DNA from 3 places in the Amycolatopsis melonis genome. Region 1 is predicted to be linked to each of the others. Evidence: riboswitches for the same ligand, from Rfam matches in the RefSeq annotation. Region 1 holds a riboswitch; each other region holds the start of a gene.
What was found. A riboswitch is a leader RNA that binds a small molecule or an ion and turns the genes downstream of it on or off. The one in region 1 is predicted to bind S-adenosylmethionine.
Positions count from the first base shown of each region.

Region 2: linked by a shared signal. The riboswitch ahead of ABJI51_RS15370 (methionine ABC transporter ATP-binding protein) and the one ahead of thrC (threonine synthase) in region 1 are both predicted to bind S-adenosylmethionine.
Region 3: linked by a shared signal. The riboswitch ahead of ABJI51_RS18950 (aminotransferase class V-fold PLP-dependent enzyme) and the one ahead of thrC (threonine synthase) in region 1 are both predicted to bind S-adenosylmethionine.

Region 1 is NZ_JBDZYD010000006.1:129,041-132,305, reverse strand. Features, by position in the region: gene rpsT (30S ribosomal protein S20) at 303-563, shown strand; gene holA (DNA polymerase III subunit delta) at 621-1,601, opposite strand; SAM riboswitch class I at 1,748-1,881, shown strand; gene thrC (threonine synthase) at 1,895-3,160, shown strand; gene ABJI51_RS17465 (ComEC/Rec2 family competence protein) at 3,190-3,265, opposite strand, start outside.
Region 2 is NZ_JBDZYD010000005.1:304,841-308,105, reverse strand. Features, by position in the region: gene rsmA (16S rRNA (adenine(1518)-N(6)/adenine(1519)-N(6))-dimethyltransferase RsmA) at 1-702, shown strand, start outside; SAM riboswitch class I at 829-919, shown strand; gene ABJI51_RS15370 (methionine ABC transporter ATP-binding protein) at 1,130-2,143, shown strand; gene ABJI51_RS15365 (4-(cytidine 5'-diphospho)-2-C-methyl-D-erythritol kinase) at 2,216-3,178, shown strand; gene ABJI51_RS15360 (ASCH domain-containing protein) at 3,175-3,265, shown strand, end outside.
Region 3 is NZ_JBDZYD010000006.1:418,914-422,178, forward strand. Features, by position in the region: gene ABJI51_RS18940 (potassium/proton antiporter) at 1-114, shown strand, start outside; gene ABJI51_RS18945 (M23 family metallopeptidase) at 247-918, shown strand; SAM riboswitch class IV at 1,012-1,126, shown strand; gene ABJI51_RS18950 (aminotransferase class V-fold PLP-dependent enzyme) at 1,166-2,500, shown strand; gene ABJI51_RS18955 (hypothetical protein) at 2,521-3,168, shown strand; gene ABJI51_RS18960 (hypothetical protein) at 3,108-3,265, shown strand, end outside.

The sequences.
Region 1 (3,265 bases):
CGCGAAAACCGGGTCCTCCAGGCTTTTGCCCCGTCAGATGAACGACCGGCCGTCCGGGCCCGCCGATGGTGCCGCTCGGACCAGCCCCGCCGGCCCTGGTTGTACGGTGCGGGCACGGACCGGCGACGGAACCCTAGGCACTGCCGCCACCGAGCCTACTCCCGGCTCCGGGCGCCCGCGGCCCGGCTGTTAGAGTGGTCGCTCGCTGCCCGTGCGGCATTCCGTCATGGAGGAAACCCGCTCCCCGAGCGGGGCCACTTCAGCGCGGCGGCGATCTCACCGAGTGAAACAGGAGTTGCCCTATGGCCAACATCAAGTCGCAGATCAAGCGCATCACGACGAACGAGAAGGCGCGTCAGCGCAACCAGGCGATCCGGTCCTCGGTGAAGACCGCGATCCGCAAGGTCCGCGAAGCCGCCGAGGCCGGCGACAAGGCCAAGGCCGTCGAGCTGCAGCGCGACGCCGCCCAGAAGCTGGACAAGGCCGTCTCGAAGGGCGTCATCCACGCCAACCAGGCCGCCAACAAGAAGTCGGCGCTCGCCAAGCGCGTCAACGCGCTCTGAGCCAGTTGGTTTCTGGGAAGGCCCCGGCTCCGGCCGGGGCCTTCTTCGTGCCCGGGGTCAGCGGTCGCCCTTGGCGGCCGCCACCTCGAGGACCGCTCGCTCCAGCGCGTAGCCCGGGTCCGCCGCGACGCCCTTGACCTCCGCGTTCAGCCGGGCGACCACGCGCATCGCCATGGCAAGGCCGTCGGGGTTCCAGCCACGGGACTGGCCCTGCGCCTTGCGGATCTTCCACGGCGGCATGCCCAGCTCACCCGCCAGCTGGTTCGGGTTGCCGCGGCCCGCGCCGGAGACCCGGGCGATCGTGCGGACCGCGTCGGCCAGCGCGTCGGCCACCAGGACGTGCGGGACGCCCAGCTGCATCGCCCAGCGCAGCGACTCCAGCGCCGCCGCGCGGTCGCCGCTGACCGCCTTCTCCGCGACCGCGAAGCCCGTCACGTCGGCGCGGCCGCGGTGGTAGCGGCGGACCGCCTCCGCGTCGACCGTGCCGCCCGTGTCCGCGACCAGCTGCGTCGCCGCCGAAGACAGTTCCCGCAGGTCGGAGCCCACCGCGTCGATCAGCGCCGCGACCCCGGCCGGGTCGATCTTGCCGCCCACCCGGCGGACCTCGTGCCGGACGAACTGCTCCCGCTCGGCAGGCTTGGTCAGCTTCGGGCACTCCGTCACCTCGGCGCCCGCCTTCTTCAGCACAGCAGGCAGCGACTTGCCCGCCTTGCTGCGGCCGCCGCCGGTGTGCACGACGACGAGCACGACCCCGTCCGCCGGGTCCTTCAGGTAGGCCGCGACCGCGTCCGCCAGCTCCTGCGAGATGTCCTGCGCCGACTCCAGGACGATCACGCGCCCCTCGCTGAACAGCGACGGACTGACCAGTTCGGCGAGTTCCGGCGCTGTGAGATCCGACACCCGGACCCGGGTCAGCTCCGCCGTCGCGTCCGTCGCGCGGGCGGCGGCCAGCGTCTCGCGGACGGCCCGCTCGATCAGCAGTTCTTCCTCTCCCAGCACCAGGTGCAGCGGGGCCGGGGCGGTGGCTTGCGCGGTCACCCCGGAATCCTCTCACTTGCTCTGTTCGTGCCCCCGCTCCGGTGATGTCGAGCGGGACCGTGGCACGGCTCGAGCGCGATGTCGTACGGTGTAGCCGAGGCAGCCGCCCCGGGCGATCCGGCGAGCGTGCACCGACAACCGAATACCGCTCATCCAGAGGGGCAGAGGGAACGGCCCGACGAAGCCCCGGCAACCGGCGTACAGCCTGTCATCCCGCGATCGCGGGATAGCTGACGACCACGGTGCCAATTCCGGCCCGCTTCGGCGGGGCAGATGAGGAAAGGAACCTCGCGATGACCGCAACCCTCGGCACGACCTCCACCACCAAGACCCCGGACCTCGGTCCCGCCGTCGAACTGGTGTCGAAGGAAGAGGGTCACCGGCAGCCGCTCGCCCCCGAATTCGTCTCCGCCGAGGACTTCTCGCCGCTCGAGGTCGCCTACGACTTCGGCCGCGTCCGCCGCGAGGACATCGAGGCAGGCCCGAAGAACATCTGGCGCTACAAGAAGCTCCTTCCGGTTCCGTCCAATGTCGAAGAGATCCCGAACACCGAGCCGGGCGCGACGCGGCTGATCCGCGCCGACCGCCTCGCCAAGGAACTCGGCCTCAAGCGCGTGTGGGTCAAGGACGACACCGGCAACCCGACTCACTCGTTCAAGGACCGCGTCGTCGCCGTCGCGCTGGCCGCGGCCCGCGAGTTCGGCTTCGAGGTGCTGGCGTGTCCGTCGACCGGCAACCTGGCCAACGCGACGGCCGCCGCCGCGGCCCGCGCGGGCTGGCGGTCGGTCGTGCTGATCCCCAAGACCCTCGAGCGCGCCAAGATCCTCACCACCGCGGTGTACGACGGCGACCTGATCGCCGTCGACGGCAACTACGACGACGTCAACCGTCTCGCCACCGAGCTGGCCGCGGAGCACCCGAAGTGGGCGTTCGTGAACGTGAACGTCCGGCCGTACTACTCGGAAGGCTCGAAGACGCTGGCCTTCGAGGTCGCCGAGCAGCTCGGCTGGCGCATCCCGCCGCAGATCGTCGTGCCGATCGCCTCCGGTTCGCAGCTGACCAAGGTGGACAAGGGTTTCCGCGAGCTGGGCCAGCTCGGTCTCGTGGACGCCAGCCCGTACAAGGTGTTCGGCGCGCAGGCCACCGGCTGCTCGCCGGTGTCGGCCGCGTTCCGCGCGGGCCACGACGTGGTCCAGCCGGTGAAGCCGGACACGATCGCCCGCTCGCTGGCGATCGGCAACCCGGCCGACGGCCCGTACGTGCTCGACATCGTCAACCGCACCGGCGGCGCGATCGAGGACGTCTCCGACGAAGAGGTCGTCGAAGGCATCCGCCTGCTGGCCCGCACCGAAGGCATCTTCACCGAGACGGCAGGCGGGGTCACCGTCGCCACGGCGAAGAAGCTGGTCGAGACCGGCAAGCTGGACCCGGACGCGGAGACCGTGCTGCTGATCACCGGCGACGGCCTCAAGACCCTCGACGCGGTCGAGAACCACGTGGGCCCCAAGGCGATCCTGCCCCCGTCGGCCGCCGCCGTGAACGAGGCGCTCGGCTACTGACGTCCGGCTCCGCGCCCCGTCCCCCGGGCTCACCGGCGGGGCGGGCCGCGGGGCTCGCCCCGCCGGACGACGGCGGAGCCGGAGACCACGGCCGTGTCGCCGTCC
Region 2 (3,265 bases), on a different contig from region 1:
GTGGACGACGTCGTCCTCGAGGTCGGGCCCGGGCTCGGGTCGCTGACGCTCGGGCTGCTCGCCACCGGCGCGCGGGTCGTCGCCGTCGAGATCGATCCCAAGCTCGCCGAACGGCTGCCGAAGACCGTCGCCGAGCGGGCGCCCGAGGCCGCGGACCGGCTGACCGTCGTCGGGGCCGACGCCATGCGGGTCGCGAACGACGACCTGCCCGGTGCGCCGGACGCGCTCGTCGCCAACCTGCCGTACAACGTCGCCGTGCCCGTCGTGCTGCACCTGCTCGCCGAGGTTCCCTCGCTCACCAGCGGTCTCGTCATGGTGCAGACCGAGGTCGCCGACCGGATGGCCGCCGGGCCCGGCAGCCGGATCTACGGCGTCCCCAGCGTCAAGCTCGCCTACTACGGTCCCGCACGCAAGGTCGCCGCCGTGCCACGCTCGGTGTTCTGGCCGGTGCCGAACGTCGATTCCGCGCTCGTCGCCTTCGAACGCGGCGAAACGCCGGCGTCCGGGGACCGGGACACGCTCTTCTCCCTCGTGGACGCCGCCTTCTCACAGCGCAGGAAGACACTGCGTGCCGCGCTCGCGGGCTGGGCGGGCTCGGCGGAACGGGCCGGTGAGCTGCTGACGGCCGCCGGGATCGATCCGAAGACCCGGGGTGAGCAGCTCGGCGTGCACGACTTCGCGCGGATCGCCGCCGCGCGTTAGCTCCACTGTGGAAGGGCGGTGAAAATACGCCGTCCCACCCCGCGATCCCGCGATCCGGACACCTCCACTCGTGTGATCTGGGCCAACACGCTTGCGTTCGCTCCTCGGGATCGGTTTTACTCAGTACGTCCATCCCGAGCGACTGAGAGACCTGGCTCGCCGAAGTCGCAGCAACCACCCTCCGCAGGGCAGGTGCTACCGCCAGGACCGATGGAGGCCGTTTTCGATGAAGAGGGTAGCCCGCCCCCTGCTCCTCACCCGGCGTCGCGTCGTCGACGAAGGCCGCCGCTCCGTGACCGCATGTCGGCGCTCCAACTGAGCCTGCCGAGTCGGTCCACCCTTCTTCACTGCACCGTCCACTGAGGACGGACATTCGCTTGCGGCCGGGCGCGCCCATGGGGGCGGTGCCCCGTTTTCTGGAGCCTTCGTGATCACCGTCGAAAACCTGTCCAAATCCTTTGCTGCCAACGGAAATCCGGTCGTCGCCCTGCGCGACGTGAGTGTCGACGTCCAGGCCGGCTCGCTGTTCGGCGTGGTCGGTCCCGCCGGCTCGGGCAAGTCCGTCCTCGCCCGCTGCATCGCCCTGCAGGAGCGCCCCGACCGCGGTGTCGTCCGCCTCGACGGCCTCAACACCGGCACGCTCGACGGCCGCCGTCTCCGCGAAATCCGCCGTCAGCTCGGCGTCGTCTCGACGAAGCCGGAGCTGATCGCCGAGCGCACCATCGCCGGCAACATCGCGTCTCCGCTGGAGCAGCTCGGCGTCGACGGCCCGCAGCGCCGCAGCCGGGTCGGCTCGCTGCTCGACCTCGTCGGCCTGACCCCGCGCGCCGGGCAGCGCCCCGGTGAGCTGACCGCCGGTCAGCTCCGCCGTGTCTCGATCGCGAAGGCGCTGGCCGCGGCGCCCGCGGTGCTGCTGGCCGACGACCCGACCGCCGGTGTCGACCCCGAGGAGGCGGGCGCGGTGCTGACCGTCCTCGACCGGGCCCGCTCCGAGCTGGGCACGACGGTCGTGGTGACGACGCCGGACGCGGGCGTGGTCCGCCGCGTCTGCGACGACGTCGCGGTGCTCGAGGACGGCACGGTCGTCGAGCGCGGCACGGTCCTCGACCTGATCTCCGACCCGTCCAGCCGCACCGCGCAGGCGCTGCTGCCCGCCATCGAGACGTCCCGCTCCCAGTCGGCGCGCTACGACCGGTCGGTCGACGTCGTCCTGGTCGGCTTCGCGTCGGTGGGTGCGCTGCTGCCGGAGGCCGCGGGCCGCTTCGACGTCGAGTTCGCCACCATCGGCGGCGGGCTGACCCGCATCGGCGACACCCCGGTCGGCCGCTTCCGCCTCGGCGTCCGCGGCGAGCGCGCCGACGCGGCGCTGGCCTGGGTCGCCGAGCGCGGCGGTCACGTCACGCACACCGCCCGCGGTCCCCAGGGCGTCGCGGCCGCCTGATCCCGGACCCCGGAAACGCCCCGATGCGCAACTTCGCATCGGGGCGTTTTCGCGGGCACGTAGGCTGGTCGGGTGCTCGCCGTAGTTCCGCCCCCAGTCACCGTCCGGGTTCCGGCCAAGGTCAACCTGCACCTTTCGGTCGACGACCTGCGCGAAGACGGTTACCACGAGCTGGTCACCGTGTTCCAGGCGCTGTCGCTGACCGACGAGGTGACCGTCGCGGTCACCGAAGAGCCCGGCATCGAGGTCTACGGCGAAGGGGAGGGCTCGGTCCCGACCGGCCGCGAAAACCTGGCCTGGCGTGCCGTCGAAGCGCTCGCCGCGCACGTCGGCCGCACCGGGGAGCCGAAGGTGCGCGTGGTGCTGCGCAAGGGCATCCCGGTCGCCGGGGGCATGGCGGGCGGCAGTGCCGACGCCGCCGCGACGCTGGTCGGGCTGGCGAGCCTGTGGAACCTGGACGTCACGCGCGACGAGCTGGCCGAGATCGCCGCCGGGCTCGGCAGCGACGTCCCGTTCGCCCTCTACGGCGGCACCGCGCTCGGCACCGGCCGCGGCGAGCACCTCGTGCCGGTGCTGTCGCGGCACACCTTCCACTGGGTGCTGGCCTTCGACTCCGAAGGCCTGTCGACGCCGAAGGTGTTCAAGGAGCTGGACCGCCTGCGCGCGGCGGGCAACCCGCCCCGGATCGGTTCGCACACCCCGGTCGTCGAGGCGCTGGCCTCCGGCGACCCGCGGCAGCTGGCCCTGCTGCTGGGCAACGACCTCCAGGCCGCCGCGGTTTCGCTGCGTCCGGACCTGCGCCGCACGCTGCGGGCGGGCGTGAACGCCGGTGCGCTCGCGGGCACGGTCTCCGGGTCCGGCCCGACGTGCGCGTTCCTCTGCGAGGACGCGCAGTCGGCGGTGGAGGTCGCGGCCGAGCTGTCCGGCGCCGGCGTGTGCCGGACGGTCCGCGTGGCGCACGGCCCGGTCCCCGGCGCCCGGGTGGTCGGCGGGGACGACGCGCCGCGCCCGGCGCCGCCGCGGGTGCACGCATGAAGCACGCCGAGTTCGCCTTCCCCGGCCCGCTGCGCGACAAGCTCGTCGCGGCGATCCTGGCCGGGGAGAAGACGACGACGTCCGCGC
Region 3 (3,265 bases), 290 kb from region 1:
GACCAGCTGCTGGTCGTCACGACGAGCAAGGTCCGTGACGCCGTCGAGCGCCGTCTTCGCGCGGTCGACCGCGCCGGGCGCCTGGCCCGCTGGAAGGGCGAGTCGGGCCGCTAGCCCGTTCCGCGTTTCGCGAGTTTTTCTCACAAAAATCTCACTCGATCTTCCGTGAGATCCTCCTTTTGGCTTACTGTGCGCTCGTTCCGGTTAGTTCGAATGGGTGAGCATATAGCCTGAGGAGTACGCACGGTGACGAAACTTCGCCTGCCCGGGGCGGGCCTGGCCGCCGCGATCATCGCGGCCGCCGGACTGCTCGCCGCCCCCACCGCGACCGCCGAAGTGGCGCCCTTCCCGACGCTCGCGCTGCCGTTCGCGGCGGGCCAGCAGGTCTACTCGGCCGGCATCCACTCCGACGACGGCAGCACCGGCGTGAAGAACGCGATCGACTTCAGCCCGGCCGACCGCACCGTGCGTGCCCCGCTGGCGGGCACCGTCCACCTCCAGCACTGCGCCGGCGGCGACTGGGTGACCATCGACCACGACGGCGGCTGGCGGACCGGCTACTACCACATGGAAGGCATCAAGGTCACCGACGGCGAGCACGTCGAGGCGGGCACGGTGCTCGGCTCGACCGGCAACGCCCTGCCGTGCGGCGGCACCAGCACGGGCGCCCACGTGCACTTCACGCTGTGGACCCTCCCGGACGCCCCGGCGGCCCGCTCGGACGCGGGCAACTGGAACGGCGTCGCGTTCGGCGCGGTTTCGACAGCCCTGGCAACGGCGTACGGCGAGCCGATCGACGGAAAGGTCCTCGGCGGTTGGCGCTTCACGGCGGGCGAGCAGCAGTACTCGGGAACGGCGACGCACGTGACCGACAACGCGGTCACGCAGCTCCCGGGACGGTTCCGCGCAAAGCTCTGAGACTCGCTCGGGTTTCGGTCGAAGGTGAGCGGCGTCTCAGAATGTGAGTTCGGGGTTGGCCGCCGGGTGCGTTCTCGGTTACCTTTTGGATCAGGTCATGAGTGCCAGCGTGAAGCCCCGGCTTGCTGGCCGGCAACCCTCCTACCGCGGTGGGGTGCCCCGGGTGAGGACCGGGCCGGTCGCGCAGTGCGGCAGGCAAGCGCGGGCCCCTCGCCGGGGTCCCCCGGACTGCCGAGGAGGCACCCCGATGACTCTCGCCATCGCTCGTACCCAGCCCGAAACCGTTGCCGCGCCGGGGATTCCCGCCGTTGCCGGTGCTGCGCTGCGGGTTCCGCTCGTCACCGGCGGGGACATCGGCTACGCCAATCTCGACCACGCCGCGAGCGCGCCGTGTCTCGACGCCGTCCGCCGTGCCGTCGACGAGTTCTTGCCCTGGTACGCCAGCGTCCACCGCGGTGCCGGGTTCGCCTCGCAGGTCTCGACGAAGCTGTACGAACGCACCCGCGACGTCCTGCGCCGCTTCACCGGCGCGCGGCAGACCGACACCGTCGTCTTCACCCGCAACACCACCGACTCGTTCAACCTGCTCGCCCGCAGCCTTCCCCGCCACACCACCGTGATCGTGTTCGACACCGAGCACCACGCCGCGCTGCTGCCGTGGCAGGGACCGAACGTCCGGCGGCTGCCGACCCCGCGCACGCGGCTGGCCGCAGTGTCCGCTGTGGACGAAGCGCTCGCGGATTCCCCGCAGGGACCGCGTCTGGTGGTCGTCACCGGAGCGTCCAATGTGACCGGTGAGCTGCTCCCGGTCGCGGAAATCGCGGCGGTGGCGCGGAAACACGGCGCGCGCGTCGCGCTCGACGCCGCCCAGCTCGCCCCGCACCGTCCGATCTCGATCAGGGAACTGGACGTCGACTACGTCGCCCTCTCCGGCCACAAGCTGTACGCGCCCTTCGGAGCGGGTGCGCTGATCGGGCGTGCCGACTGGCTGCGTGCCGCGCGGCCGTACCTCGCCGGGGGCGGCGCGACCAAGCTCGTCACCGAGGACGCCGTCGTCTGGAACTCCGGGCCGGAGCGGCACGAAGCCGGTTCGCCCAACACCGTCGGCGTGTACGCGCTCGGCGTCGCCTGCGAAACACTCAGCAAGAGCTGGGACGCCGTCGTCGCGCATGAACAGGCCCTGCTCGCCCGGCTGCGCAAGGGACTGGAGGCCATCCCGGGCTGCGCCGAGCTGCGGCTGTTCGACGCGCCGGTCGACCGGGTCGGCACGGTCAGCTTCGTCGTCGACGGCTTCGACCCCGGCTGGCTCGCCGCGGTCCTGTCGGCCGAGTACGGCATCGGCGTGCGCGACGGCGCCTTCTGCGCCCACATCGCGGCCAAGCGGCTGATCGGCGTCGCCGGCGGCGACGGGCAGCAGGCCGTCCGCGTCAGCCTCGGCCTGGGCAGCACCGAAGAGCACGTCGACCGCGTCGTGCTGGCGCTGCGCCAGATCGTCGCCCGCGGTGCGCGCTGGGAGTACACGAAGGTGGACGGCCGCTGGGCGCCCGCCGGCGACCCGCGCGAACTCCCGCCGTTCTGCTGACCCGGGGTTACCCTGTGCCGATGGGGAGAGGGCAGACCTGGGTGCCGCTCGCGCTCGTCGGATTCGCCGAGCTGACGCTGGTCACGGTCGAGTTGTTCCGCCGGTCGGCCGCGGCCGCGGAACTGGGCACGCACTTCTCGGCGACACCGTCCGGCGAGCACTACGAAGGACTGTTCGGCATGTCCTTCGGCGGCTACGGGACTTCGCAGCAGCTGATCGGCATCGGTGATTCGGTGACCGCCTACACCGCGGGCAGCGGCCCAGGCTGGCTCTACGCGCTGATCGCGGCGTTCCTGGCCATCGTGCTCTGGATCGCCGTGACGCGTGACGAGCCGCTGCGGGCCCGGGTGCTGGTGGCGCTGGTCGTGGGCGTGTTCCTCGCCGTCCCGCTGCTGGATCTGGTGGCCTTCCGCCAGTTCGGCCTGGACGCGGGCACGCGCGGCCCGGTGCTGGCGACGCTCGGCCTGGCACTGGTCGCCTGGGCCGGACGCAGCCCGCTGGTGCTCGCGGCGGCCGTGCTCTCCGGCGGGATCGCGGTCGCCGTCGCCGACCTGCCGGGCGTCCTCGTCTCGGCGGCCGTCCTCCTCGCGGCCGCTATCCTGCCCCGGTGGGGAGTGCACCGCGGTACTGGTTCCCGTTGGCCGCGCTGGGATTCGCGCAGCTGGTGATGGTGGTCGTCCACCTGGTCCCGGACGAGCCGAGGCCGCTCGCGGACTTTTCGGCGGGCTATCAGACGCTCAGCGGCTACGGCACCGGCGGGGTCGG